4 regions of the Streptomyces sp. bgisy100 genome follow, and region 1 is predicted to be linked to each of the others. Evidence: riboswitches for the same ligand, from Rfam matches in the RefSeq annotation. Region 1 holds a riboswitch; each other region holds the start of a gene.
What was found. A riboswitch is a leader RNA that binds a small molecule or an ion and turns the genes downstream of it on or off. The one in region 1 is predicted to bind cyclic di-AMP.

Region 1 (7,148 bases):
GAACCACATCTGCGGCCCGGCCTCTGCCGTCGGACCGCATCCGCGTCCCCCGCCCCCGACGGGTCGGTGGGGCTTTCTGGAGGTCCGACCTGGGGGCTGGGGTGGTGGTGCCCGGGGGGACGGGAGGGGGGTGGGGCGATCGTAGAATCGGAGGCACTGTGCTTGAGTCCGACAACACTCCCGTGTCCGCCGGTGGCGGCCCGCAGGGCGCCTCCGGCCGCCCCGCCGTGCCCGGAAGCCCCGACGAAGCCCCGGCCGGGGGCGGTGGAGCAGCCGTCGCCGGGCAGCGTCGGCTGCACTTCCCGGAGGGGCCCGCCGCGGACCCGGCCGGGTCGCACCACGAGCGCCGGATCCGGAGCTTCCGGCCCCGGCGCGGGCGGGTGACCACCGGGCAGGGCGAGGCGCTGCGGCGGCTGTGGTCGACCTGGGGCCTCGACATCGACGGCCGGGAGAAGCTGGACCTCGGTGCGCTCTTCGGGGACCCCGCCATGCCCGTCGTGCTGGAGATCGGCTTCGGGATGGGCGAGGCCACGGCGCAGATGGCCACCGCCGACCCCGGCACCGGCATTCTCGCCGCGGATGTGCACACCCCCGGTCAGGGCAATCTGCTGAGCCTGGCCGAGCGGAACGGGCTGGCCAACGTCCGGGTCGCCAACGGTGACGCGATCATCCTGCTCCGCGAGATGATCGAGCCCGCCGCACTGGCCGGGCTGCGGGTGTACTTCCCCGACCCCTGGCCCAAGAAGCGCCACCAGAAGCGGCGGCTGATCCAGCCCGAGTTCATCGAGCTGGCCGTGACCAGGCTGAAGCCCGGCGCGCTGGTGCACTGCGCGACGGACTGGGAGCCGTACGCGGAGCAGATGCTCGAGGTGCTCTCGGCCAGCAGTGAGCTGGAGAACACACAGCCCGACGGCGGGTACGCCCCCCGCCCCGCATTCGAAGGCCCCAACGGCCGGCCGCTGACGAAATTCGAGGGTGCGGGTCTCAACAAGGGGCACGTCGTGCACGATCTGTTGTTCGTCCGCCGCTGAGCGTCCTGGCGATAGTTCGTCGCGCCCGCTCCGCGGCGTGGTTAGGGTCGACAGGTGTATCCGTCCCCGCACCCGCCGCAGCAGCCGCCGGTCCCGGCCTATGAACCGCATCCGCAGTTCGCCGCCGTGCCGGACCGGAAGCAGTGGCGCTACCGCCCGGGCCGAGGGCTGCGGCACAGCAAGGCCTTCCGCCTCGGCACGCTGATATCCCTGCTCGTGCTCTCGGGTCTCGTCATTCTCGCCCTGGTGCGGGAACAGACCGGGACCGAGGGCTTTCTCGTCGGTCTCGGGCTGGCCGTGCTGCCCGTCCCGCTGCTGATCGGCGCCTTCCGCTGGCTCGACCGGGTGGAACCGGAACCCTGGCGGAACCTGGCGTTCGCGTTCGCCTGGGGCGCCTGCGCCGCGACCCTGGTGGCGATCCTCGCCAACGGTTTCGCGACCCAGTGGCTGGTGGCGCGGATGGTGAGTTCGTCCAGCGAGGCCGACACCTGGGGGGCCACGCTCATCGCGCCCGTGGTGGAGGAGAGCGCCAAGGGGGCCGCGCTGCTGCTGCTCTTCATCTTCCGCAGACGGGACTTCGACGGCATCGTCGACGGCGTGGTCATCGCCGGGATCACGGCGACGGGCTTCGCCTTCACCGAGAACATCCTCTATCTCGGCAACGCCTTCGGTGAGGACCAGGCCGTGGGCTCGTCCGGCTTCCAGTCGGTCACGGCCGCGACGTTCTTCATCCGGATCGTGCTGTCGCCGTTCGCGCACCCGCTGTTCACCGCGCTGACCGGTATCGGCTTCGGCATCGCGTCGCTCGCCGCGCAGCGCCAGCGCGCCCGGCGCGTTCTGCTGCCGCTGGCCGGTCTGCTGACCGCGATCGTGCTGCACGCCGTCTGGAACGGCTCGGCCACCGTCGGCGGCTACGGCTTCATCGCCGTCTACGGGATGTTCATGGTGCCGGTGTTCGGGCTGCTGACCTGGCTGGTGATCTGGTCGCGCAGCAGTGAGCTCAGGACGGTCCGCAGCCATCTGCCGGCCTATGTGGCGGCGGGCTGGCTGGCGCCGGCCGAGCCGCACGCGCTGTCCTCCATGAAGGCGCGGTCGATCGCCCGGACCGTGGCGCGCCGCACCCACGGCGCGGCGGGACGCCGGATGGTCGTCGAGTACCAGGTCTGCGCGACGGCCCTGGCGTTCCTGCGGCAGCGCGCCCACCGGGGAGCGGCGGGCACGGACTTCGTCGCCCGGGAACAGGAGCTGCTGCACCATCTCTGGCAGCGCAAGGACATGGCGCAGCCCGCGCTGGCCCACGCGGCGCGCATGACGGCACCGGCCTGGACCGGGCCCGCGCCGCAGCCGTGGACACCGCCGCCGCCCGGGTACGGATACGGGCCGCCGGGCGGGACGCAGCCGTCCGGCCGGCCGTATCCGCGGCAGGGCCAGGGGTACGGGCAGGCGCCGGCTCAGGGGTACGGGCAGGGCCAGGGGCCGTACGGGCAGGCCGCGGGTCCGTACGGGCCGCCGCACGGACCCGGCAACCGCCCGTACGGCCCCTGAGGGCGGTCGCAGCCCTCGGACCCCCGGTACGGAGCCGTCGGGCAGGGCACTCCGGTTCACTGCGGAGCTCCCGGGCTGCGGCAGCCCGCGCCCGGCCGTGCTGAAGGTGGCGGTCCGGGACGATCAGGAGCTCCGTCAGGCGGAGGCCGTCGTCAGAGCCGCGAGTTCGTGCTCGTCCAGCCGGAGGCCGGCGCCCGCCAGCAGGGTGCCGAGCTGCTGCACCGTGCGGGCGCTGGCCAGCGGTGCCGCCACGGTGGGCTGGGCGGCGAGCCAGGCCAGGGCGACCGCGGCCGGCTCGGCTCCCCGCGCGGTCGCGACCCGGTCGAGGGCGGCCAGGACACGTTCGCCGCGCTCGGTGCCCTGGTACTCCGCCGCCCGGCCCGCGCGGGCGCTGTCCACCGTGGTGCCCGGCCGGTACTTGCCGGTGAGGAAGCCGGCGGCGAGCGCGAAGTAGGGCACGGCGCCCAGGCCGTGCCGGGCGGCGACCTCGGCGAGCGGGCCTTCGTAGGTGTGGCGGGAGACCAGGTTGTAGTGCGGCTGGAGGGCCACGTACCGCGCCAGGCCCTCCCGTTCGGAGCAGAGCAGCGCCTCCTCCAGCCGCTCCGGGGTGATATTGGACGCGGCGATCTGCCGGACCTTGCCCTCCCGGACGAGCGCGTCCAGGGCGGTGAGGAACTCCTCGACGGGGAGGCCGGGGTCGTCGTAGTGCGTGTAGTAGAGGTCGACGTAGTCGGTGCGGAGGCGGCGCAGCGACTGCTCGGCCGCTTCCTTGACGGTCTTCGCGGAGAGCCCCTTGTAGTCGGGGTGCGCCCCCACCTTCGTCGCGATCACGACGTCCGCGCGGTTGCCGCGGGCCGCCATCCAGTTGCCGAGGACCGTCTCGGACTCGCCGCCGACGTGGCCCGGCACCCAGGCGGAATAGGCGTCGGCGGTGTCCACGAAGTTGCCGCCGGCCGCGGTGTACGCGTCGAGAACGGCGAAGGACTCCGCCTCGTCCGCGGTCCAGCCGAAGACATTGCCGCCGAGGCAGAGCGGGGAGACGGTCAGGTCGCCGAGGGACTTGCGCTGGTCAGCCATATCAGGCGTCAACTGGGGGGCGGCGGGGGCTATTCCGTCGGCAGCTGCGGTACGGCGGAGGCTGCTGCCGTACCGCGGGCGGTTGCGCCGGGGCGCCGCGGACAGGCCGACAGCCCTGGTGTCGGGGGGACGTCACCAGGGCTGTCGGAGGCTGCGGCGGCGGGCGCCGGTGGCGGGAGCGGCCGTCAGATGGAGAGGCCGCGGTCCCGCAGCCAGGAGGCCGGGTCGATCGGGGAGCCGCCGTCGGGACGGACCTCGAGGTGGAGGTGGGGACCGGTGACGTTGCCGGTGGCGCCGACGCGGCCGATGGTCTCGCCCGTGGTCACCTTGCCGGAGGTCTTCGTCATCGAGGAGAGGTGGCAGTACCAGACCTCGGTGCCGTCGTCGAGGGTGAGCACGATCCGGTAGCCGTACGCCCCGGCCCAGCCGGCCTGGGTGATGGTGCCGCCGTGGACCGCCTTGGCGGGGGTGCCGGTGGGGGCCGCGAAGTCCTGGCCGGTGTGGTCGTTGGACCAGAGGTCGCCGGCCTGGCCGAAGCTGGAGGTGAGGGTGTAGGAGGAGACCGGGACGGTGAACTGCTTGGCGAGCTTCGCCAGCCGCTCGGCCTCGGCCTTCTCACGGGCCTCCCGGGCCGCCTCCTCCGCCGCCTTCTTCTTCGCGGCGGCGGCCTCGGCCTTCTTCCGCTCGGCCTGCTCGGCGGCCCTCTCCGCGGCGGCCTTCTCGGCGGCCTTCTCCGCGGCCTCGCGCTCGGCCTTCTCGGCGGCGCTCTGCTGCTGCTCGGCCTGGCGCATGATGCGGGCGCGCAGCGCCTCGCCCGCGCCGGTGCCGTCGGCGGCCTCGTCGGCGGTGAGCCCGGCGTCACTCAGCGGGGCGGCGGAGGCGACGGCGACCGGGGCCTGCTCCGCGTCGTCCGCGACCAGGGAGCCGATGCCGGGCAGGGACGCGGCGTCGGGAAGCTTCTCCGAGACGGAGGAGAGGTCCGGCATGGAGATGGAGACCGGCGGCTTCTCCTGCGCGCTGGCCATGCCACCCGCGCCGACCGCGGCGAAGACGCCCACGCCGAGGACGGCGCCGCTACGGGCCATGCCGCCACCGCGCTGCTTGACGACGCGGTGCCGGCCGCGCACCGGGGCGACGGATTCCTCGGTCGGATTCCACTCACCCGCCGCGGCCGGGGGTTCCTCACCGAATCCGGGATCGAAACTCTGGGGTGTGTACGGGGATTCGGGGGCAGGCCTGTTGGACGCCACGCGGGCGCACTCCTTTCCTTCCTTCTCGCCTACCGGGTTAGCTGACGGGTTCGGAGCAGGAAGGTCTCCTACGGACCCCTCTGGGAGAGACGCCCGATTCACCCCAAGGTGTTGGTTCCCCGGTTCCCTGGGTGCAGGTGGTGCAGGTGGAGCTGGTGTGTCCGGTGGTGCAGGCCCTGCGGGGTGGTGCTGTGTGTGCGGGATTCGGCGATGGCGCACGGTGCCGTCTCTTGTGACGGCTGGGACGACCGCGCTGCGTTATCGAACGTTAATAGGGCCGGGGCCGGATTCCAAGCGGTTCTCGTTGATCGTTAACAGATTGGAGTAGGATCAATCCGGACATGTGCCGCCCAATAGGGGCGAGTTGAGCGGGCCCGCGAAACACGTTCCGGCTGATCGTGCGTCACTTGTTATGCGAAGTGATGCATTCCGGTCACGGACCGTAGGGTGCCGGGGCGGCGGCCCTGCCCTCGTCCGGACCACGGGTCAGCCCCACGGTCCTCCGGCGCTCCGGCTGCCGCCGCCCCGGCCGGCTGACCGCCAGCAGCGCCATGTCGTCCGCCGGCTCGCCCCCGGTGTGCCGGGCCACGTCCTCGACGAGCGCGTCGAGGAGGGCGTCGGGCCCGGGGAACAGCCGGCCGTCGAGCCGCTTCGCCGGGTCGTAGAAGACCCCCTTCTCGTCCCGGGCCTCGGTCACCCCGTCGGTGAACAGCAGCAGGGTCGAACCGCGCGGGAAGTCGAAGGTGTCGACCTGCTCCGGCCAGGCCCCCAGATCCCCCATCCCGAGCGGCAGCGAGGCCACCCCCGGCTCGACCCCGCACACCGAGCCGTCGGCGGAGAGCAGCAGCGGCGCCGGGTGGCCGCGGTTGAGGACGCGCAGCGTGCCCTCGGGCGGCGCCCCGTCGGTGGCGGAGGGGCGCGCGGCGCCCACCTCCGCCAGCACCGCGGTGGTGAAGCCCTCGAACCGGTCCAGGTCCTCGCCCCGCGCCTCGCGGGCCAGCGCCCGCTCCAGCCGGGCGGCGACCTCCACCAGATCCGGTTCCTCCTCGGCCGCCTCCCGGAAGGCACCGATGACCACGGCGACCGCCGCGACGGCCCCCAGCCCCTTCCCCCGGACGTCGCCCACGATCAGGCGGACCCCGTGCGGGGTCTGCTGGACGGCGTAGAGGTCCCCGCCGATCCGGGCGTCGGCCAGCGCCGCCTCGTACCGGGCGGCGACCTGGAAGCCGCCGATGCGTTCGTCGGGCGTCGGCAGGACGGCGAGCTGGACCGCCTCGGCGATGCTGCGGGCCGACGCCAGCTGCCGGTCCCCGCGCCGCACCACCCGGTTGATGAACAGCGCGAGCAGGGCGACGGTCAGCACGGTGACCAGCTCCGTCACCGACTCGATGTCGCCCGCGTCGCCGTTGTAGAGGTGCAGGGCGACGACCGCTCCCCCGGCGGCGATCCCCGCGGCAGCCGTGGCCCGCAGCGAGAAGAACGGCGCGGCCACCAGCGGCGCGGCCGAGAAGAAGGGGGAGCCGGTGAACCGGGCCGGCGTCGAGAGGTCGAAGGTCAGCCCGCCGATGATCAGCAGCGCGGGCATCCAGCGGGCGACGCGGGACCGGCCGGCGGAGCGGTTCTCGTCGTCGCGTTCGCCCGGAGCCCGGTCCGTGCCGCGGAGCCTGCGGCCCGTGCGGCCAGATCCCCCGACTCGCATCCCCACCTCGTGTCTCCTACCGTCCATGGCGCGGGAGCGGTACGGCACCGCCCCCTCAGGCTCTCCGGTGACCGGCCGGACGGCGAATCGGCGTACGCCACGTGATGGACACCGGCCCACCCCATTCCCTGCCGCTATATCCGATATGCCTGAATAGCCCATTATTCCGCCTTTGGGGTTAGCGTCGTAAGTATGAAGAGCGCAGTACGCCGCGCGGCCTGCTGGCCGGTGCTGGCGCTGGTGGCCGCCGCTCTCGTGCTGGTGGCCGTGATGGCTCCCGGCGCCCGGGCCGCGGACGGACTGGACAGCGCCGCCGCGGCCCTGAAACAGGGCCCCGTCTACGTCGATCCCCGGGCCGCGTCCCAGCTGCCTCCCGCGGACGCCGACGCCCTGGCGGACAAGATCAAGAAGGCGGACAAGCCGGTCTTCGTCGCCGTGCTCCCCGCCACCTCCGAGTTCCCCCCGTCGACGCTGCTCCAGGACCTGCGGACCAAGACCGGCATCACCGGTGTCTACGCGGTCGCGCTGGGCGACCGGTTCGACGCC
Region 2 (7,148 bases), on a different contig from region 1:
CCCGGGTACGCCCCGGGGGCGCCCGGACGCTCCTCGGCTGCACCATGGCGCCCGGCTTCTCCCCCGTCGACTACGAGGGCGGGGAGGCGGACGAGCTGAGCGCCCGTTATCCGCTGCACGGGGACCTCATCCGCACCCTGTGCCGTACCGCATGACCGGGCAGGGGCGACTGCCCGCGCTCGACGGGCTGGTGGCCGTGGTGACGGGCGCCGCGGGCACCGTGGGGGCGGGCATCGCCGGGGAGTTCGCGCGGGCCGGGGCGCAGGTCGTCGTCCACCACCACACCGGCGCCGAGCGCGCCCGGAACGTGGTCGAACGGATCACCGGCGAGGGCGGCACGGCATGGGCGGTGGCGGCCGACCTCACCGACGAGACGGCGTGTGAACGGCTGATGGACGCCGCGGCGGCGCGCTTCGGCCGGGTGGACGCACTCGTCAACAACGCCGGGGTCCAGCCGGTCCAGGAGCTGGCGTCGATGACCGCCGCCGACTGGCGCGCCGTGGTCGACACCAACCTCATCAGCGCGTTCTGCTGCACCAAGGCGGCCGTACAGGTGATGCGGCGGGCGGGCACGGGCGGCACGGTCACGCATGTCGCCTCGATCGAGGGGTCCTCCCCCGCGCCGGGGCACGCGCACTACGCCGCGTCCAAGGCGGCCCTGATCCAGCACGCCCGGGCGGCGGCGGTGGAGTACGGACCGTCCGGGATCCGGGTGAACACCGTCTCCCCCGGCCTGATCAGCCGCCCCGGCATCGAGGAGGCGTGGCCCGAGGGGGTGGAGCGCTACCGGGCCGCGGCGCCGCTCGGGCGGATCGGCAGCCCGGCCGACATCGGCCGTGCCTGCGTGTTCCTCGCGTCGACGATGGCGGACTGGGTCACCGGCCACGACCTGGTGGTGGACGGCGGGGTGACGGCCCGGTCGCCCTGGTAGGCACCGCACCGGACACGGTCGTCCCGGTACGTCACCAGGCGAGAAGCCGGGGGTCCACCCGGGTGGCGGGCTCCGGCGCCGGGGGCTGCGCCGGGGCCGGGACCGTGCGCGCCGAGCGGCTCACGGTGCGGGGCGGCAGGGTGACGGTGCTGCCGGCGGCCTGCCGGAGCCAGCGGACGATGGTTCCGACGGCGTCCTCGTCGAGCTGCGCGAGATCGTGGATGACCCGCAGGTCGTCGGGGTGCGGCGGGACGGCGGCCCGGGTGAGTTCGGCGTGCAGCATGAGCCGCAGCCCGTCGGCCGGCGTCAGATGGCCGCCGATCCGGGCCGGGTCCGGGGCGTCGGGCCGCGGGGGGAGCTCCATCGTGACTGCCGTCGGATCGGCCATGGTCGGTGCCTTCCTTCAATTCCCCATCGGTCAGGGGGAAATCATGGTCTCCCGTTCCGACGGCCGGTTTCTCCCTCCGGTTGCGGATCGGCCTCCGGGATCACCCATCCGGCCGCACGGCGGGGCCGTTCCCCGCCCTCGGACATCCGCGGTCGCGGTCCCGGACCGCTCGGCCGGGCGGGGGACGGCGAGGCACGGGCGGGCCGCGCCTCGGTCCGTCGGTGAGGCCGGTCGGTCGCCCCGGGCCTCGGTGCCACGCGCCGGGCCGGCGCGTGGGCTCAGATGCTGACGCCGTGCTCGCGCAGGTAGGCGACCGGGTCGATGTCCGAGCCGTAGTCCGGACCGGTGCGGACCTCGAAGTGGAGGTGCGGGCCGGAGGAGTTGCCGGTCGAGCCGGACAGGCCGATCTGCTGGCCGCCGGTGACCGACTGGCCGGCCGAGACGGACAGCGAGGACAGGTGGGCGTACTGGCTGTACTTGCCGTCGGCGTGCCGGATGACGACCTGGTTGCCGTAGGAACCGCCCCAGCCCGCGGAGACGACCTCGCCCGCACCGATGGCCTTCACCTTCGTGCCGGTGGGCACGGGGAAGTCGGTGCCGGTGTGGTAGCCGCTGGACCAGCTGGAACCGGACTGGTGGTACGGGGTGCCCACGGAGAGGTCGTCGACCGGGGCGGTGAAGCCGTCGGCGGACTTCTGCGCGGCGGCCTTGGCCGGGGCGGCCTGCTGCTTCGGCTCGGCCTTCGCGGCGGGCTTCGGCGCGGCCTTGTGCTCGGCGGCCCGGTGGGCCTCGTGCTTGGGGGCCGGCCGCTCGGACTCACGCTTGGGGGCGTCGTGATTCGGGGCGCCCTGCTCCTTGCCGCCCAGGGTGAGCTTCTGGCCCGGGAGGATCAGGTCCGGGTCGCCGCCGACGACCTCGCGGTTGCTCTCGTAGACCCGGTGCCAGCCGCCCTTGACGTCGTGGGTCGTGGCGATCTTGTACAGGGTGTCGCCGCGGACGACGGTGTACGAGCGGGTCCCGGACCCGGTGCCGGCCTTGCGCTCGGCCGGCTTGCCCTGCTCGCCCTGGGGCTTCGGGGCGGACTCGGCCGGGGCGGCCTTCCCGCCGTCGGGGCTGATCTGCGGGGCGGCGCCGCCCTGGGTCAGCCCGGCCTTGCCGGAGCAGACCGGCCAGGCACCGGGGCCCTGGCCGTCGAGAACCTTCTCGGCGATGGCGATCTGCTGGTCCTTGGTCGCCTGGTCGGCGCGCGCGGCGTAGTCGCCGCCGCCGAAGGCCTGCCAGGTGTCGTTGGTGAACTGCAGGCCGCCGTAGAAGCCGTTACCGGTGTTGATGCTCCAGTTGCCGCCGCTCTCGCACTCCGCGACCTTGTCCCAGGTGTCGACGGAGGCGGCCTGCGCCGAACCGACACCGATGAGCGGAAGGGCGATTCCGGCACTACCGGCGGCGGCGATGAGAGAAGCTCGGGAAATACGGCCGGGGCTGTACCGGCGGTGACGTCCGCGTGCAGACATAGGGGTATTCCTCTCCTACGCCTGCGAGGTGAGCTGTCGGGTTCGGGCTGGAGTTGCCCGGCCACGCCCTGAGCAGCGTCGTGCGCTGCGGCGCGTCTTCACCCCAAGCCGTTCCTCGCCTGTTGCGCGGTCCGGCACCTACCTGGTTCCCCCGCTCCTGCCGTGGTGCGTTTGTTGTTTCCCCTCCACCGGCGGCAGGACTCGGCGCTCCGACAGAGTATGGCCCGCCCTTTCATGGGCAGGCAGCGGTAAAAGTAAGCGCACCGAATTCTTTCCGACAAGTGGCGAGTATTCCCCGGAATCGCCTTTCGGTAGATCCACTCGGGACGGCGTCACACTGAGCTCCGGATCTTGATCCGAGAGCTATTCGCATTACTACTGAACGACTCTCACGTTCGGCGGGCGGTAACCGAGTTGCCCGGATTCACGCTTTTCGCGTGTGCGACATCACACCCCGGAAATACCTTTGTGAAATGGGTCACCACGAAGCCAAATGTCCGCTTTTGGGGCTCAATTCGGCTTTACAGGCAGTCGGCAGTATTGATGAGTGTTCGCGGCATACGTCCCGCCGGCCATCATCCGTACCCCGAACCACTCCCCCAGCGGCGCATATCCGGCGAAACGGATGATTCACCGACCCGCTCACCGCAGTGGCAACCCCGGCGGCAGCCTCTCCCCCGGTTATCGTGTGGTCCTTGATCGCGGACGTGCGGAGTCAGTGTGCAGAGAGCGGAAGAGCTGATCGACACCTCGCCGCCGGTGCGGCGCGCCTCCGGCGCGACCGCCCTGCTCCGGGGGCGCAACCGTTCCGCGACTCCCCTGATCGCCGTCGCCGCAGTCGCGGTTGCCGTGGCGGCGGCGCTGGCCCTGGGCGGCGGGAGCCGGCTCGCCCACCCGGGCGTCCAGGCCTGGCGGACGGTCAGCGTGGCCATCGTGATCCAGGCCCTTCCGTTCCTGCTGCTGGGCACGGCCGTGTCCGGCGCCATCAACGCCTTTGTGCCCGCCGACGCGTTCAGCCGGCTGCTCCCGAGGAAGCCGGCGCTCGCCGTCCCCGTCGCCGGCGCCGCCGGTGTGGTGCTGCCGGGGTGCGAATGCGCCTCCGTACCGGTGGCCGGAAGCCTGATCCGGCGCGGCGTCGCCCCGGCCGCCGCCCTGACGTTCCTGCTCTCGGCCCCGGCCGTGAATCCCGTGGTGCTCACCGCCACGGCCGTGGCCTTCCCCGGGAATCCCGGCATGGTGGCCGCCCGGCTCGTCGCCTCGCTCCTCACCTCGGTGATCATGGGATGGCTGTGGATCCGGCTCGGCCGCGCGGAATGGCTGCGCCTGCCGGCCCAGGGCGGCGGCCACACGGCCGGGAACAGCCGGTGGGAGGAGTTCCGGCTAGGATTCCAGCACGACTTCCTGCACGCGGGCGGATTCCTGGTGCTCGGGGCGATGGCGGCGGCGACCTTCAACGTCGTGGTACCGGGTTCGGTGCTGGACGCCTTCTCCGGATCGCCCTGGCTCTCCGTCCTCTTCCTCGCCGGGCTGGCGATCGTCCTCGCGGTCTGCTCCGAGGCGGACGCCTTCGTCGCCGCGTCGCTGACCGGCTTCTCCCCGACGGCCCGGCTGGCCTTCATGGTGGTGGGGCCGATGGTCGACCTCAAGCTCGTCGCCCTGCAGTCGGGCACCTTCGGGCGGGCCTTCGCCGTCCGGTTCTCCTCGGCCACGGCCCTCGTCGCCGTCGGATGCAGCGCGCTGACCGGCTGGTGGCTCCTGTGAAGCGGAACATCCAGGTGCTGCTGCTCCTGCTGTCGGGCGCCGGGCTCCTGCACATCGCGCTCTTCAGCGACATGTACCTGCGCTACGTGAAGGAGGGCCTGCGCGTCCCGCTGGTCCTCTCCGGTGTCCTGCTGGTGGCGCTGGGTCTGGTGGGGGCGGCGCGGGACGGCTTCCCGTTCGCCGGTCCGGGCACCGACGGCGCCGGGACCGGCGAGGAGGGGGACGCGGACGCCACTGACCACGGCCACGACCACCGCCGCGGGCCGCGGGTCGCCTGGCTGCTGTTCCTCCCGGCCCTCACCCTGCTGTTCTTCACCCCGCCCGCGCTCGGCTCGTACACGGCCGCCCGGGAGCGCGTCCCGGCCGCCGAGGAGCAGCAGCGCTTCCCCGCGCTGCCGCGCACCTCCCCCGTGCCGCTGGCCCTGTCGGATTTCCAGGCCCGGGCCCGCCAGGACACGGCGCGCAGCCTGGCGGACCGCCGGGTCCGGCTGACCGGCTTCGTCACCCCCGGCAAGGGCGAGGTCTGGTACCTCACCCGGCTCGTCCTGAGCTGCTGCGCCGCGGACTCCCGGTCCGTGAAGGTCGAGATGCGCGGCATGCCCGAGCCGCCGGCCGACTCCTGGGTGAGCGTGACGGGCACCTGGCACCCCTCCGGCACCCCGGGCAGGCCGTCGGCCGGAGCGGCCCTCGACGCGGACGACGTGGAGCACATCGCGCAGCCGGCCAACCCGTACATGGACTCCGTGCCCCGAATCTGAGCCCGGCCCCCGCCACCGAGGCCAACGTGCCGGTACCGGTACCGGCACGGTGGCCTCCCGCAAGCGGGCTCCCGCCGCGAACCGTCAGCGGATGGGAAGTCCGGAGAGCGTGCGGGCGATCACCAGGCGCTGGATCTCGCTGGTCCCCTCGAAGATCGTGTAAATGGCGGCGTCCCGGTGCATCCGCTCGACGGGGTACTCCCGGGTGAAGCCGTTGCCCCCGAAGATCTGGATCGCCTGGGCGGTGACCTCCTTGGCGGTCTCGCTGGCGAACAGCTTGGACATCGACCCCTCGGCGGAGGTGAACGCCTTGCCCGTGGTCGCCATCCAGGAGGCCCGCCACACCAGCAGCCGGGCCGCGTCGATCCGGGTGCGCATGTCGGCGAGCTGGAAGGCGACGCCCTGGTTGTCGATGATCGGCCGGCCGAACTGGGTGCGGGTCCGGGCGTACTCCAGGGCCTCCTCGTAGGCGGCCCGGGCGGTGCCCACGGCCATGGCCCCGACCGCGGGGCGGGACGCCTCGAAGGTGGCCATGGCCGCGTTCCGCAGCCGCTCGCCGCCACCGGCCGGCGCCGCCTCCCGGGCCCGCTCACGGGCCCGGGCCAGCCGCTCGTCCAGCTTCTCCTTGCCGCCGAGCAGGCAGTGGCCGGGGACCCGGACGTCCTCCAGGACGACCTCGGCCGTGTGCGAGGCGCGGATGCCGTGCTTCTTGAACTTCTGCCCCTGGGAGAGCCCGGGGGTGTCCGGCGGGACGATGAACGAGGCGTGCCCCCTGGAGCCGAGCTCCGGGTCGACGACCGCCACGACCACATGGACGTTGGCTATGCCGCCGTTGGTGGCCCAGGTCTTGATGCCGTTGATCACCCACTCGTCCTTGGCCGCGTCGTACACCGCTCGGGTGCGCATGGAGGCGACGTCCGAGCCCGCGTCCGGCTCGGAGGAGCAGAAGGCGGCGACCTTCACGTCGTCCGGTTCGCCGTACATCTGGGGGATCCAGGTGCCGACCTGCTCCTCGGTGCCGTTGGCCAGCACGCCGACCGCCGCCAGGCCGGTGCCGACGATGGACAGGGCGATCCCGGCGTCACCCCAGAAGAGCTCCTCCATCGCCATGGGGATGCCCAGGCCGGTCGGGTCGAAGTACTGCTGGGCGTAGAAGTCCAGCGAGTACAGGCCGATCTTGGCGGCCTCCTGGATCACCGGCCACGGCGTCTCCTCCCGTTCGTCCCACTCGGCCGCGGCCGGGCGGATAACATCCGCCGCAAATCCATGGACCCAGTCACGGACGGCCTTCTGGTCGTCGTTCAGCTCGAGCGAGAACTCGGGCATCGTCCCCTCCACCTGCCGGTTACTTGCGGTAACGTCAGTGTGTTACCGGCCAGTAAAGCCTGTCAACTCCCTGCTCCCGCTCCGACCTTCCGAGCAGGCAGGTGTTACGTTGCGCGGGTAGCGAGCGCACGGGCGGGGAGTACACGTGATGGAGACCAGTCAGCGGGACAGCCAGCAGCGAAGCGCGGACCAGCGGCGCAGGGAGCTGCTCGAGGCCGCCGACCGGGTGGTGCTCCGTGACGGGCCGGGTGCGTCCATGAACGCCATCGCCGCCGAGGCCGGCATCACCAAGCCGATCCTCTACCGGCACTTCGGCGACAAGGGCGGGCTGTACCGGGCGCTGGCCGTACGGCACACCGACGCCCTGCTCGACGGGCTCCGCGCCGCGCTGGACGCCCCGGCCGAGCGCCGCCAGCGGGTGGAGGCGACGCTGGACACCTATCTGGTGGCCATCGAGGCCCGGCCCCAGGTCT
Region 3 (7,148 bases), on a different contig from region 1:
CGGAGCGGCCCGCGTACACCGCGGCGTCGTCGAGGATCTCCTCGATGCGCAGCAGCTGGTTGTACTTGGCGACGCGCTCGGAGCGGGCCGGGGCGCCGGTCTTGATCTGGCCGCAGTTGGTGGCGACGGCCAGGTCGGCGATGGTGACGTCCTCGGTCTCACCGGAGCGGTGGGACATCATGCACTTGTAGCCGTTGCGCTGGGCCAGCTCGACGGCGTCCAGGGTCTCGGTCAGCGAGCCGATCTGGTTGACCTTGACCAGCAGGGCGTTGGCCGTGTTGCTCTCGATGCCGCGGGAGAGGCGCTCCGGGTTGGTGACGAACAGGTCGTCACCCACCAGCTGGACCTTGTCACCGAGCTGCTCGGTGATGGTCTTCCAGCCCTCCCAGTCCTCCTCGTTCAGCGGGTCCTCGATGGAGACCAGCGGGTACGCGGCGACCAGCTCGGCGTAGTAGGAGGTCATCTCGGCGGCGGAGAGCGACTTGCCCTCGAACGCGTACGCGCCGTCCTTGTAGAACTCGGTGGCGGCGACGTCGAGCGCGAGCGCGATGTCCTGGCCGGGGGTGTAGCCGGCCTTCTCGATGGCCTCGACGATCAGGTCGAGGGCCTCACGGTTGGAGTCCAGGTTCGGGGCGAAGCCGCCCTCGTCGCCGAGGCCGGTGGACAGGCCCCGCTCCTTCAGCACGGACTTCAGCGTGTGGTAGACCTCGGCGCCCCAGCGCAGGGCCTCGGAGAAGGACTCCGCGCCGATCGGGGCGATCATGAACTCCTGGATGTCCACATTGGAGTCGGCGTGCGAGCCGCCGTTGAGGATGTTCATCATCGGGACCGGCAGCAGGTGGGCGTTGGGGCCACCGAGGTACCGGAAGAGCGGCAGGTCGGACGCCTCGGAGGCGGCGTGCGCGACGGCCAGCGAGACGCCGAGGATGGCGTTGGCGCCGAGCGAGGACTTGTCCGGGGTGGCGTCCAGGTCGAACATCGCCTGGTCGATCAGCCGCTGCTCGGTGGCGTCGTAGCCGACGAGCTCCGGGCCGATCTGCTCGATCACGGCGAGGACGGCCTTCTCGACACCCTTGCCGCCGTAGCGGCTCTTGTCACCGTCGCGGAGCTCGAGGGCCTCGAACGCTCCGGTGGAGGCACCGGAGGGGACGGCGGCACGACCGGTGCTGCCGTCGTCGAGGCCGACCTCGACCTCGACCGTGGGGTTGCCTCGCGAGTCGAGGATTTCCCGGGCTACGACGACGTCGATGGACGGCACGAGCATCTCCTTCATGGGTGTGACGCAGATTCGCAGTGTCTGGGTGGCGCTGCGCCACGAGCCTAACCGGACCGGCCGCATCGGTCGGCCTCTGCCCGCCCGGCGAGACGAAAAGGCGCCCATAGACCCGCAAAAGCACGCCCCGGCCGGGCGCGTCCGGGGGCAGGGCGCTCGGCCGGGGCGGCACGCCCGCTGCCCCGGCCGGGCCGGGGCAGCGGGAGGCGGGTCAGCTCAGGTGGAGCCGCTGGCCCGGGTAGATCACATCGGCGTCGTCCACGATGTCCTTGTTCAGGTCGTAGACCTTCTTCCAGCCGCCCTTGACGTCCTCGGCCTTCGCGATGGTGCCGAGGGTGTCGCCGGACTTGACCTTGTACTCGCCGTCGCCCTTCTTGACGGGCTTGGGCGCGGCCTGCTTCTGCGGGGCCGCCGCCGGGCGGTCGCTGCGGTCGGCGTGCTCCGGGGCACCGCGGTCCTCCGTGGCGTCGCCGGAGGAGGAGCCGGTGTCGACACCGGCGGCCGGGCCGCCCGCGGTGAGGCCGCCGGCCCCGGCGCAGGACCAGGCGCCCGGACCCTGCTGGGCGAGCAGCTTCTCGGCAGCGGCGATCTGCTGCTCCTTGGTGGCCTGGTCGGCGCGCGGGGCGTACTGGGTGCCGCCCGCGGCGGCCCAGCTGGACTGGGAGAACTGCAGGCCACCGTAGTAACCGTTGCCGGTGTTGATGGACCAGTTGCCACCGGACTCGCACTGGGCGACCTTCTCCCAGGTGTCCACGGAGGCTGCGGAGGCCGAGGTGGCGCCGATCAGCGGGGCGGCCACGGCGGTGCCCGCCAGACCGGCGAGCGCGGCCATACGGACGGCCTTGGACGGACGGCGATGCTTGTTCTTGCCGGAAAGCAGCATGGAACGGTCTCCTCACCGACGCCTGCGAGGTGAGCTGTCGGGTTCGGGCTGTGAGTGCCCGGCCCGGTGCCTGCGCACCGGGCTTCACCCCTAGCCGGTCGGCCCGTTCATCCTTCAACGGACGTGTCCGGCACTTACCTTGGGTCCCCCGCTCCTGCCTACGGCGCTTTCGCGACGATTCCCTCCGGCCGCCGGCAGGATTCGGCGTGACGGTCGGAGGCGCCCGCGGTGGCGAGCGGACACGACGGTAAGCACACCCGCCCCGCAGGTTCAAAGTGCGACATCCCGCCCATCAAACCCCTCCCTGCCCGCCCGTCACTCACATCACCGCAGGTGAGGGCGGGTACAGGGCCATCCGACCGTCCAGACAGGTGCGTTGGGCCGATGAGATGCTTCTCTCACGCACCCACAACGGGCGGAAAGGGCTCGAACTACCCTTCGGAATCGCTCAGATCGAGGTCCTGGCCTGGGCGAATCACGTCCGCGTCGGAGCCGACGACGTCCTCGTTCGACGCGTACAGCGCGCTCCAACCACCGGGAAGGGCGTACTCCTGAGCGATATCCGACAAACTGTCACCCGGTTGGACGGTGTACCGGCCGTCCGCGGACGTGTCGGCCCGGTCCTCACCACGCGAGGCGTGCCGTCCGCTGTCGCGCTCCTCGTCCCCGGACTCCTGCTCGTCGGCGGGGGCGCCACGGTGCCGGCCGGTGCCGTCGCCGCCCTTGTCCGAGCCGTCCTCGTCCGAGCCACCCTTCCCGCCGGACGCTCCGTCACTTTCGTCGGACCGGTGGGCGTCGGCCTTGTCGTCGCCGCTCTTGCCGTCGTCCGCGTCGCCGTTCTTCGCGTCGTCGCTCTTCGCGTCGCCGTTCTTGTCGTCCTCGCGCTTCCCGCCGTCGCCCTTGTCGTCATCGGCGTCGTCGCTCTGCGCGCGGTCCGCGTCGTCGTCGGCTCTGCCGGACGACGACGCGCCGTCGGAGTACTCCGGGTCGAGCGGCAGCAGGGACTCCAGCGGGCCCGGCGGCTCGGTGCTGCCGGGGTCGACGTCGGGGGCCTCGCCCCCTTCCTGGAGCCGCGCGTTGGTGGCACAACTGGGCCAGGCCTCCGGCCCGCGGTCGGTGAGGATCTTCTCGGCCACCGATATCTGCTGGGAGCGGCTGGCCAGGTCGGCGCGCGGCGCGTAGTCCCGGCCGCCGTACTCCTCCCACATCTCCTGGGTGAACTGCAGACCGCCGTAGAAGCCGTTGCCGGCGTTGGCACTCCACAGCCCGCCGCTCTCGCACTGGGCGACCCGGTCCCAGGTGTCGGCGTCCGCCGCCTGGGCGCCGGTGGCCCCGAGCAGCGGCATCGCGATGCCCGCTCCGGTCATGCCGACGGTGACGAAGATGGCGGGTGCCTGGCGGGGGCGGCGGTGTCGACCGTTCCCGGAACGCATGCGGTTGCCTTTCGAGCGAGTGACAGAGGGCCGTGGGGGGACCGCTTGAAAGTAACGGCGGCCCACGGCAGTCACAAGACGATGTAGCCGAGATCACGTATTGGTCACGTAGTTGACAAACCTTCACTTCCCGTAGGGCTGAACTCCACCGGAAGGGTCCGCAGTCCCCGCATGATGAGCCCGCCACGCCATCGCAATTCATCCGTTTCCACCGCAAGTCGCATATCCGGCAGACGGCGCAGCAGGGTGGCCAGCGCGGTCTGTGCCTCCAGCCGGGCGAGCGGTGCGCCCAGGCAGTAGTGGATGCCGTGGCCGTAGCCGAGGTGCTGGTTGTCGCGGCGGGCGAGGTCGAGGGTGCCGGGCGCGTCGAAGCGCTCCGGGTCGCGGTCGGCCGCGGCCAGTACCACCAGCACCGGCTCCCCGGCGGCGATCCGCTGCCCGCCGAGGGTCAGCGGCTCGGTGGCGAACCGCCAGGTCGCGAGCTCGACCGGGCCGTCGTAGCGCAGCAGCTCCTCGACACCGGTGGCGAGCAGCTCCGTTTCGCCGGCCGCCAGGGAGCGCTGCAGCCGCTCCCGTTGAACGGGATGGCGCAGCAGCGCGTACATACCGTTGCCGATGAGATTCACCGTGGTCTCGAAACCGGCGAACAGCAGGATGAACGCCATCGCGGCCGCCTCGCCCTCGGTCAGGTGCTCACCGTGGTCGCTGGCGCGGATCAGGCCGGAGATGAGGTCGTCGCCCGGTTCCGCCCGCTTGCGGTGGATCAGTTCGGCCAGGTACGACCGCATCTTCTTGACCGAGCGGGCCACTCCCCCGCGCGGTCCGCCGCCGTGCCGGATCATCATCCCGGCCCAGTCCCGGAAGTCGTCCTGGTCCTCGGCCGGTACGCCCAGCAGGTCGCAGATGGCGTAGATGGGGAGGGGAAAGGCGAATTCGTGGATGAGGTCCGCGGAGCCCTTCCCGGCGAAGCCGTCGATGAGCCCGTCGGTCAGCTCCTGCACCCGGGGCGCGAACTCCGCCACCCGGCGCGGGGTGAAGGCCTTGGACACCAGGCGGCGCAGCCGGGTGTGGTCCGGCGGGTCGATATTGAGCAGATGGGTCATCAGATCGGCGCTGCGCTCGCCGGGAATGCCGACCTTGCCCTTGGCGTGGGCGGACTCGCTGTGGTGGACGGGGTTCTTGGAGAGCCGGGCGTCCGCGAGGGCCTGCCGGGCGTCGGTGTACCGGGTCACCAGCCAGGCCTCGACGCCGCTGGGCAGCGCGGTCCGGTGCACGGGGCTGTGCTCGCGCAGCCAGGCGTACGCCGGATACGGGTCGGCGGCGAACTCCCAGCCGAAGAGCTGGGGCGGGGAGTCCGTGATCGAGGCGTCCTGGGCCCGGGTGGCGGGGGTCTCGGGCGCCGGGGCGGTGACGTCCGGAGGCGAGACGTGCGGGGCGGTGGCCGCCGGTGGCCGGCGGTCCGCGGTGGAGGCATCCGGGGCGGTGGCGTCCGGGGTCTCGTGGGCCGGGGCGGTGACGTCCGGGGTCGGATCGGGGTTTTCCTGGGGCACGCTTCACCGTAACCGCCCCGCCGGGAGGCCCCGCGGCCCGTCCGCGGGGACGCCGGGGCCGGGGGCTTGGGAGCCGGGGCCGGAGGCCGGCGTCCGGGAGCCGAGGCCGCGGGGGCTTGGGAGCCGGGGCCGGAGGCCGGCGTCCGGGAGCCGGACCGGGACCCCCGGGAAGCCGGAGGGCGTTACGCGGTCTGCCGGGCGTCGTGGTGCTCCAGCCAGCCGGAGGTGAGGAGGTACTGGCCGAGGAGGTATCCGGCCATGATCAGCACCTCCTGGGAGGGGACTTCCCGGCCCGCCTCCTTGAGCCCGATCAGCAGGTCCGAGCCCAGGAAGGCGGCGGCGCCCGCACCGACCCGGCCACCCACACCGAGCGCGGTGACCGTCATCGCGACCAGCGCGAGGCTGTAACCGGCCACCGGCAGCCGCAGCTGCTTGTCGAGGGTCGGCGCGAGGGCGGCGTTCACCGCGGCCCAGCCCGCCAGACAGCCGACCGCCGGCCAGGGCTTCCGCGCGATCCCGCGGAGTGCGCCGAGTCCGGTACAGCCCGCGGTGTAGCTGACCTGGGTGCCCAGGAACGCCGCCATGCCGAGGAGGAACGCGGGCTTGTGCTCGTCGAAGAGGAGCGCCGTGTCACCGGCGGCGGCGAAGGCGAGCCCGGCGACGAGGGCCTTGGGGACCGGCGCGGAGGTGTCGGGCCGGCGGCGCAGCACATGGACCGCGAGCGCGGGCATGAGCAGCGGCTTCGCGGCCCGGCGCAGTCCGCGCGGGCTGCTGTTCACGCCCGCCAGGTCGGCCGCGGAGAGCACTCCGAACGCCGCGAGCGCGCCGCGCCCGTGACCGTCGGGCCGGGTCAGCTGCTGTGCGGCCGCGGCCGCCGCCCGGAGTACGCCCTGCCGCCGGGAGCCGCCCTGCCCGGTCCGCCTGCGCTGCCCGCCCTGCCCGAAGATCGCCATGGCAGGCAGTCTCGCGATGTCGCTGATGCCCCGTCAACGGTGGGGTGATGTGATGTGCCGCTCCCACCGGGCCCGTCGGGTGGGTGGGCCGTCGGTCCATGGGCGCAACTCTCCCCGGCCCGCGGCCCGAGGCGGGATCCCGCTGGGCGGGCGCGCCGTCCGGGCGCGTCCCGCGCGCCGGGTCATCCCGTGCCGTGGCCGCTGCCGCCGTGGTCCCACTTCCGGGGCTCCCCGTCGTCCTTGGTCCGCGACCCGGAGCCGAATTCGTACGGCATGTGCCGGATGCCGTCCCGCGGGACCTCGTCCCCTTCGCGGTACTCGGACACATCCGTGCGCGGCCGGGCCACGTCCTGGTGGCCGGGCCCGTGGTTGGGCGGGGCCTCCCCGCTGCGGTGTTCGACCTGGGTCTCCCAGGCACCGCCGCGCGGCTGGGGCTGCTGCGGCGGGTCGGGCTCCCGCGAGCGGACGCGGTAACCGAGCCACACGGCCCCGATCAACAGAATCACCACGATGATTCCGACCACCAGTGGGGCGATGCCGACCAGGTAGTCCCGGAGTGCGATGTCCGAGCTCAGCTGCTGGTACATATCGGACGAGTACCCGGGTCGCGGGGGGTCACTCGGCTTGTTCGGCCATCCGGATGGCGTCCCGGTAGGCGCGGGCCGCCGCCCGCAGCGCCGATTCCGGATCGATGCCCTCCGCCTCCGCCCGGACGGCCAGGGACAGCAGCCGCTCGCCGAGGTCGCCGCCGCCCCCGGACACCGGCGCGGCCACCTCCAGCCCCGCCGTCCGTACCCGGGAGGCCAGCTTGGTGGCGAGGGCCAGCGCGGGCTGCCCCAGCGGGATGCCGTCCGTCACGGACTCCCGCTGCTTCTCGGCGGCCTTCGTCCGGCGCCAGTGCGCCTTGACGTCCTCGGCGCTCTCGGCGGTCTCCGTCCCGAAGACATGCGGGTGCCGGTGGATGAGCTTCTCCACGATCGTGCCCGCCACGTCGTCGATGGAGAACGGCTCCTCCGCGTCGTCCTGCGCGATGCGCGCGTGGAACACGACCTGGAG
Region 4 (7,148 bases), on a different contig from region 1:
CACGTTGAGGATCCGGCGCAGCGGCACGGTGTCCTCGGGGTTGGCGAGCACCCGCAGGTACGCGAGGACGTCGCGGACCTCCTTGCGCTCGTAGAAGCGGACGCCGCCGACGACCTTGTAGGGCAGCCCGACCCGGATGAAGATCTCCTCGAAGACACGGGACTGGGCGTTGGTCCGGTAGAAGACGGCGACGTCGCCGGCGCGGGCGTCGCCCGCGTCCGTCAGCCGGTCGATCTCGTCGGCGACGAACTGCGCCTCGTCGTGTTCGGTGTCGGCGACGTAGCCGGTGATCGTCGCGCCCGCGCCGGCCTCGGTCCAGAGGTTCTTGGGGCGGCGGTTCTCGTTCCGCTCGATGACGGCGTTGGCGGCGCTGAGGATGGTCTGCGAGGAGCGGTAGTTCTGCTCCAGCAGGATCGTGGTGGCGTCCGGGTAGTCCTCCTCGAACTGGAGGATGTTGCGGATCGTGGCGCCGCGGAAGGCGTAGATCGACTGGTCGGCGTCGCCCACCACGCACAGCTCGGCCACGTCCTGGCCCGGCACGGTCTCCCCGGTGCCGACCAGCTCGCGCACCAGCGTGTACTGGGCGTGGTTGGTGTCCTGGTACTCGTCGACGAGGACGTGCCGGAAGCGCCGCCGGTAGTGCTCGGCGACGTCCGGGAACGCCTGGAGCAGGTGGACCGTGGTCATGATGATGTCGTCGAAGTCGAGGGCGTTGGCCTCGCGCAGCCTCGACTGGTACATCGCGTAGGCCTCGGCGAGCGTCTTCTCGAAAGCGTCCGCGGCCTGCCCGGCGAAGGTCTCCTCGTCGATGAGCTCGTTCTTGAGGTTGGAGATCTTCGCGCTGAACGACTTGGGCGGATACCGCTTGGGGTCCAGGTCGAGATCCCGGCAGACCAGCGACATCAGGCGCTTGGAGTCCGCGGCGTCGTAGATCGAGAAGCTGGAGGTGAAGCCGAGCTTCTTGCTCTCCCGGCGCAGGATGCGGACGCAGGCGCTGTGGAAGGTGGACACCCACATGGCGTTCGCCCGGGGGCCGACGAGCTCCTCGACGCGCTCCTTCATCTCCCCGGCGGCCTTGTTGGTGAAGGTGATCGCGAGGATCTGGCCGGGGTGGACGTGGCGCGCGCCCAGGAGGTGGGCGATGCGGTGGGTCAGCACCCGGGTCTTGCCCGAGCCGGCGCCGGCGACGATGAGCAGCGGCGATCCGGTGTGGACGACGGCGGCGCGCTGCTGCTCGTTCAGCCCCTCGAGCAGCGCGGCCGGGTCGATGGCAGGCCTCGGCGCGCCGTCGCGGTAGTACGCGTCCCGCTGGACGGGGTGGTCGAAGCGCCCCTCGAAGAGGTCGTGGGGGACCTCCTCCCGCGGGTGCGCGGACTCCTCGGGCGGCGGCGGGGGCTCCTCGCCCGAGTGCTCGAGGTCCGCCAGGAAGCTGTCGTCAAAGAGGCTGCTCATCGCCCACCGAGTCTAGGCGGCCGGACCGACAGCCCACACCGGTTCCCGCGTCCGTGCGGCCTCGACCGTCCCGTTCCGGCCGCCGCCGGTCCGCCGGCGGGCAAGGAGCAGGCCGTGGGGCCCGGCCGGCAGCAGGCCGGGGGTCGGCATGATCCAGCTCACACCTCAGGTCACGAAAAGGTTTCGGGCATATCGAACACCAGCCTTCACAGCACCCCCACACATTGGCTACCGTGCTCGCTCAGGCGGCTCGCACCACCCGCCGACGACCGCGTCGGCACGGGCGGCCTCCGCCGAGTCCGGCCCTGCCTCAGGCACCCGGAGCCGGGGACCCACAAAGCAACAATGGGGTGAATCGGCCCTCCGCACGCGGATCGAACGCCGTGCACGGGCCGTAGGGCAGCCTTCCGATCCGCCCGAACCCGACAGCTAACCCGGTAGGCGGTCCACGGAAGGAGACGCGCGCCTTGGCGTCGCACCGCAAACCGCGGACCAGTATTCTCGCCTCCCCCGGCTCCAGCCGCGCGGCCGTCGGCCTCACCACCGCGGCGATGGCGTCCGCGACGCTGCTGTCGCAGAGCGCCCAGGCCGCGCCGGACGAGCCGCGGCAGAGCATCGAAGAGGTCCAGAAGAAGGTCGACGACCTGTACCGCCAGGCCGAGTCGTCCACCCAGGAGTACAACCAGGCCAAGGAGCGCACCGACGCCCAGCGGTCGCGCACCGACCGGCTGGTCGACGACGTCGCGAAGCGGACGGAGCGGCTGAACGAGTCCCGCCGCAAGCTCGGCGGCCTCGCCGCGGCCCAGTACCGCGAGGGCGGGATGGCCCCGACCGCCACCCTGATGCTCTCGGAGCAGCCGCAGGACTACTTCGACCAGAACCACCTGATGGACCGGATGACCCAGCGCCAGCAGCGCGCCGTCTCGGACTTCCAGGAGGAGCAGGAGAAGGCGTCCGAGCAGCGGGGCAGGGCCACCCGGAGCCTGGAGTCCCTCACCGATTCGCAGGACCGGCTGCGGGCCAGCAAGCGGACCGTGCAGCGCAAGCTCGCCGAGGCGCGCGATCTGCTGTCGGACCTGACCGCCGAGGAGAAGGCCCGGCTGGCGGCGATCGAGCGCCGGAAGCAGGCCGAGGCCCAGCGCAAGGCGGAGGAGCTGGCCCGGGAGCAGGCCGAGAAGCAGCGCCGGGAGGAGGCCCAGCAGGACGACGCCACGGGCGGTTCCACCGGCACCGGCCAGGACTCGGACTCCGGCACCGCCTCGGCCAAGGCCGCCCAGGCGCTGGCCTTCGCGAAGGCGCAGATAGGCAAGCCGTACGTGTGGGGCGCCAGCGGCCCGAACTCCTTCGACTGCTCGGGGCTCACCCAGGCCGCGTGGAAGAGCGCCGGGGTCTCCCTGCCGCGTACCACCTGGGACCAGGTGAAGGTCGGCACCCGGGTCGCCACCGAGGACCTCAAGCCGGGTGACCTGGTGTTCTTCTACGACGACATCAGCCATGTCGGGATCTACGCGGGCAACGGCCAGATGGTCCACGCCCCGAAGCCGGGCGCCAACGTCCGCACCGAGGCGATCACCTACATGCCGATCTACGGCAGCGTCCGCCCCTCGTAACCGGCCGACGACGCGGAGTGCGCCCCACCGGACCGCCGGTGGGGCGCACTGCGTTCGGGGGCGGGTGGCCTGTGAAGGGGCGCCTCGGGGTCGGGTGTCGCTTCCGACCGGCCGGGGCCGCCCCCTTTCCCGGACTCCGGGGGCACGTCCCGGGCCGGGACTCCGGGGGTACGTCCAGAGCCGGGACTCCGGGGGCACGTCCAGAGCCGGGACTGCGGGGCTACGTCCCGGGCCGGGACTGCGGGGCTACGTCCAGAGCACCGCGATGAACACATTGGCGACCGTCAGCAGGCCGACCGCGGCGAAGGCGCCCTTCTCGACCTTCTCCTCGTCCCGCTTCACGTAGACCAGGGCGAGGATGACGACCAGCAGGGCGAGCTTCACGCCGAGCTTGACGGTGTTCGGGGTCTGGTCGTCGGCCTGGTTCAGGCCGACCAGCGCGACGCCGGTGACGAGCATGGTCAGCGCGCCGTGCAGCATCGCGGGGACGAACCGCGCCGTGCCCTGGCCCATCGCCTTCATCTGGGTGAGGAATCCGCCGAGCAGCGAGGCGATGCCGATGATGTGCAGGCCGACGAAGACATTGATCAATATGTCCATGCGGCGGAGCGTAACCGGGCCCATAGCACCCTCTCGCAGCCGGGTCCGGCTCAATCGCCATTTCGATCATGCGCGCGCCGGGAAACGCCAGAGCGGCGAGAAATCACCCGGGGCTTCCGTTCAGACCCGCGCGTAAAGGACCCAGTCCCGCTCATCCTCGTACTTGCTCCCGCCCGGCGGGCTTAGCGTCCTCCTCCAGACGGCCGAACCCCCCGCGGCTGTCGGACCGTTGGAAGGATGTGATGGCGGCCGTGGCCTCGCACCGGAAGCCCAGGCGGCGATCGCTGACCGGTACCACCGCCCGTACGGCGGTGACCCTCGCCCTCGCCTCCGCCGCCGGCGGAGGCGCCCTGGAGGGCACCGCGCTGGCCGACCCCGGACCCGGCACCGCCCGGGTGAAGGCCGAGGTCGACCGGCTCCACCAGGAGGCCGAGGAGGCCACCGAGAAGTACAACGGCGCACGGGAGAAGGCCGTGAAGGCGCAGCAGGCCCTGGACGGACTCCGGGACGAGGCGGCCCGCCGGACGCAGCGGCTGAACGCCTCCCGCAACGCACTGGGTTCGCTGGCCACCGCCCAGTACCGTTCGGGCGGCATCGCCCCGGCGCTCCAGCTCGCGCTCTCCTCCGCGCCGGACCAGTACCTGGAGCGCGCCTCGCTGATGGACCGGGCGGGCAGCCGGCAGGCGACCGCCGTCGCCGGGATCCGCCACCAGCTCCGCGGCCTCGACCAGGTCCGTGACCAGGCGGGTGACCGGCTGGCGGAACTCCGCGGCCACCAGGCCGAGCTGCGGACGCAGAAGAAGGCCGCGCACCGGAAGCTCGCCGCGGCGGAGCGGCTGCTGGACCGGCTCACGGCGAAGCAGCGCGCCACCGTCCTCCGGCAGGACGACCACGCCGCCGAGAGTGCGGACCGCGCTGACCGCGGGGCCCCGCGCGCCGCCCGCCTCAAGGCACCGAACGCCCGCGCCGCCCAGGCCGTCTCCTTCGCCTACGGGGCGCTGGGCAAGCCGTACGTGTGGGGCGCGACCGGGCCGGACGGGTTCGACTGCTCCGGGCTCACCCAGGCGTCCTGGCGGGCCGCCGGGGTCGCCCTCCCCCGCACCAGCTACACCCAGATCAACGCGGGGCAGCGCGTCCCCCGCTCCGAGCTCGCCCCGGGTGACCTGGTGTTCTTCTACTCGGGCATCAGCCATGTGGGGCTCTACATCGGCAACGGGCAGATGATCCACGCGCCGCGGCCGGGCGCCCCGGTGCGGCTGGCGCCGATCGACCAGATGCCGTTCGCGGGGGCGGCCCGGCCGGCGTAGCCGGAGCGGGACGCGGCCGGGGCTCGGCGACCGGCGGCAGTCGGCAGTCGTAGCCGACGTCAGGGTGGTCGTTCCGTTTTCGTCGGCCCTCGTCACCGGCTCCACGGTGGTCGTCCCGTTCGTCACCACCTCTCGGCGGTCGGGCCCGGCGGGCGGCCGAGGTCGGGCGCCGGGGACGAGCGCCGGGAGCCGGATTGCCGGGATCCGGATGACGGGGACCGGATTGCGGGGCGCCGGATTACGGGGAACCGGATCGCGGGGAACCGGATCGCGGGCGCCGGTTGCCGAGTACGGGCCCGTGCGGGGCGCCCGGCGCGGGTTGGTGCCGGAGATCACACGCGCTCCGCGCTCCGGGCCACGCCGCGCACCACCTCCCGCACCGGGCGCCGCCGATCGCATCGCACGTCCCGGCCGCCGCTGCCGGACGGGGTGACTCCGCTCTCGGGGCCGGAGCTCCGGTACGCCACTCGGGGATGCCCGGACCTGCGAAGACGCGGCGAGAGAGCCGGATTTCGAGTCGGCGGGGTGACCCTCCGCGGGACTCCGAACGGCTCCCCTGCCGCCAACGGACGAGACGCGCGCCGCCGTCCGGGAGCGGAACCGGAGGCTCACCGAGCCGGCGGGGGGCGGAGTCTAGCGATCCAAGGGCATATTCCGCGGGGTAATGCCATAACTCCCCACCTTCGATGCCACGGTACGTAATCTCTTCGTCACTGACGCGCTCCCACAGCGTCAGCACGCTGCACAGGGAGGGGAGTCGGCGTGCCCGGAATCGACGAGTGCCTGCTCAAAGCCATGACGCTGCCCGGCGCCCGCGGGGCCGCGGTCGTCGACTGGACGAGCGGCCTGGCCCTCGGCACCGTCGGCGACTCGCCCAACGGCGACCACGAGGCCACCGCGGCGGAGACCGCCGAGCTGGCCCGTATGGCCGCCGAGCAGACCGCGTTCGCGCTCACCGAGTCCCACCGGCCGGCCGAACCCTGGGGGCCGCCCGGACCGCCGCGGCCGGCGCTGGACCGGGCAACGTTCGGATCTCCGGACCTCGCCGACCCCGGCAAGGGCGCCCCGGTGGAGGACGTCATCGTCACCACCCGCACCGGCTACCACCTGCTGCATTTCGTGGAGACCACCTTCGACAGCAGCGTCTTCGTCCACGTGTGGCTCGACCGCGACGAGGGGAACCTCGCCCTCGCCCGAATATGCCTGAAGGACCTCGCCGAGCGGCTGGTGCTCGGATGAGAACCACCGAACTGACGCGGCCCGCCGAACTCCCGCTGCTGGCCCGTCTCGCCGCCGACCGGGCCACCGGCGCACTCCTCCGCGACGGCGGCACCCTCTTCCTCTCCGACGGCGCCGTGGTGCACGCGGAGAGCGACGCCGCCCCCGGCATCGACGTCCTCCTGACCACGACCGGACGTCTCCCCGCCGAGCGCTGGCAGGAGGCCGTCGACCGGGCCGGTGCGCACTGCCGGGTCGGCCGCCACCTCGTCGACAGCGGCAGCCTCGGCGACGGCGAGCTGGAGATCTGCCATCTGAACGCGCTGTTCGACGCCGCGTACTTCGCGCTGGCCCCCAGCGACGGCCCCACCCGCTTCCGCCAGGGCGCCGTGCACTGGCTCGGCCCGATCCGCCCGGTACGGGCCGAGCACGTGGCCCGGGAGTCGCGGCGCCGACGGGACCTCCTGGACGGCCTGTGGCCGTGGCCGGCCGTCGACACCTCCCCCGTCACCCGGCACCCGTCGGCCCGCGCCCCCGCGGTGCCGCACCGCCAACGGGCCGTACTGGACCTGGCGGACGGCCTCCGCAGGCCCGCCCAGATCGCCCGGCTGCTGGGCCGCCCGGCCTTCCACACCCTGATCGACGTGCGCCGGCTGGCAGCGGCCGGGCACATCCGGACACCCCACGCGTCCGAACCGCCCCCCGCACCCCATCCCGTTCCCGACTGGGTCGCGGACCTCTCCGCCGACCCGGACATCGCTCTGCTGCGCCGGCTTCGTGATGCTTTGGAGGCACGCCTGTGAGTCCCCGGTCCGTCCACCAGGCCCTCTCCACGCCGTCATGAGGCGAGCGTTGAGACTGCGCGCCGAGAGGAGACAGCTGTTGGCCGCCGAAACCGAAGTCCTCGACGAGCTGCGGCGGTTACGGGCCCGTGTCCCCCATCTGACCGGCGCCCTGGCAG

Region 2: linked by a shared signal. The riboswitch ahead of AC3EQ1_RS13435 (transglycosylase family protein) and the one ahead of AC3EQ1_RS28880 (M23 family metallopeptidase) in region 1 are both predicted to bind cyclic di-AMP.
Region 3: linked by a shared signal. The riboswitch ahead of AC3EQ1_RS25850 (transglycosylase family protein) and the one ahead of AC3EQ1_RS28880 (M23 family metallopeptidase) in region 1 are both predicted to bind cyclic di-AMP.
Region 4: linked by a shared signal. The riboswitch ahead of AC3EQ1_RS15445 (C40 family peptidase) and the one ahead of AC3EQ1_RS28880 (M23 family metallopeptidase) in region 1 are both predicted to bind cyclic di-AMP.

The regions. Positions count from the first base shown of each region.
Region 1 is NZ_JBYITE010000066.1:158-7,305, forward strand. It holds gene trmB (tRNA (guanosine(46)-N7)-methyltransferase TrmB) at 159-1,031, shown strand; gene AC3EQ1_RS28870 (PrsW family intramembrane metalloprotease) at 1,086-2,576, shown strand; gene AC3EQ1_RS28875 (aldo/keto reductase) at 2,712-3,653, opposite strand; gene AC3EQ1_RS28880 (M23 family metallopeptidase) at 3,839-4,903, opposite strand; cyclic di-AMP (ydaO/yuaA leader) riboswitch at 4,915-5,056, opposite strand; gene AC3EQ1_RS28885 (PP2C family protein-serine/threonine phosphatase) at 5,337-6,602, opposite strand; gene AC3EQ1_RS28890 (hypothetical protein) at 6,795-7,148, shown strand, end outside.
Region 2 is NZ_JBYITE010000015.1:90,908-98,055, reverse strand. It holds gene AC3EQ1_RS13450 (cupin domain-containing protein) at 1-155, shown strand, start outside; gene AC3EQ1_RS13445 (SDR family NAD(P)-dependent oxidoreductase) at 152-931, shown strand; gene AC3EQ1_RS13440 (hypothetical protein) at 963-1,319, opposite strand; gene AC3EQ1_RS13435 (transglycosylase family protein) at 1,598-2,830, opposite strand; cyclic di-AMP (ydaO/yuaA leader) riboswitch at 2,836-2,977, opposite strand; gene AC3EQ1_RS13430 (permease) at 3,680-4,591, shown strand; gene AC3EQ1_RS13425 (TIGR03943 family putative permease subunit) at 4,588-5,349, shown strand; gene AC3EQ1_RS13420 (acyl-CoA dehydrogenase family protein) at 5,434-6,675, opposite strand; gene AC3EQ1_RS13415 (TetR/AcrR family transcriptional regulator) at 6,824-7,148, shown strand, end outside.
Region 3 is NZ_JBYITE010000049.1:16,160-23,307, reverse strand. It holds gene eno (phosphopyruvate hydratase) at 1-1,264, opposite strand, end outside; gene AC3EQ1_RS25850 (transglycosylase family protein) at 1,485-2,156, opposite strand; cyclic di-AMP (ydaO/yuaA leader) riboswitch at 2,161-2,332, opposite strand; gene AC3EQ1_RS25845 (LysM peptidoglycan-binding domain-containing protein) at 2,588-3,589, opposite strand; gene AC3EQ1_RS25840 (cytochrome P450 family protein) at 3,694-4,950, opposite strand; gene AC3EQ1_RS25835 (lysoplasmalogenase) at 5,322-6,092, opposite strand; gene AC3EQ1_RS25830 (DUF6479 family protein) at 6,275-6,679, opposite strand; gene AC3EQ1_RS25825 (nucleoside triphosphate pyrophosphohydrolase) at 6,708-7,148, opposite strand, start outside.
Region 4 is NZ_JBYITE010000019.1:44,304-51,451, forward strand. It holds gene pcrA (DNA helicase PcrA) at 1-1,452, opposite strand, end outside; cyclic di-AMP (ydaO/yuaA leader) riboswitch at 1,734-1,911, shown strand; gene AC3EQ1_RS15445 (C40 family peptidase) at 1,920-3,062, shown strand; gene AC3EQ1_RS15450 (hypothetical protein) at 3,309-3,662, opposite strand; gene AC3EQ1_RS15455 (C40 family peptidase) at 3,905-4,969, shown strand; gene AC3EQ1_RS15460 (hypothetical protein) at 5,732-6,208, shown strand; gene AC3EQ1_RS15465 (transcriptional regulator) at 6,205-6,990, shown strand; gene AC3EQ1_RS15470 (roadblock/LC7 domain-containing protein) at 7,028-7,148, shown strand, end outside.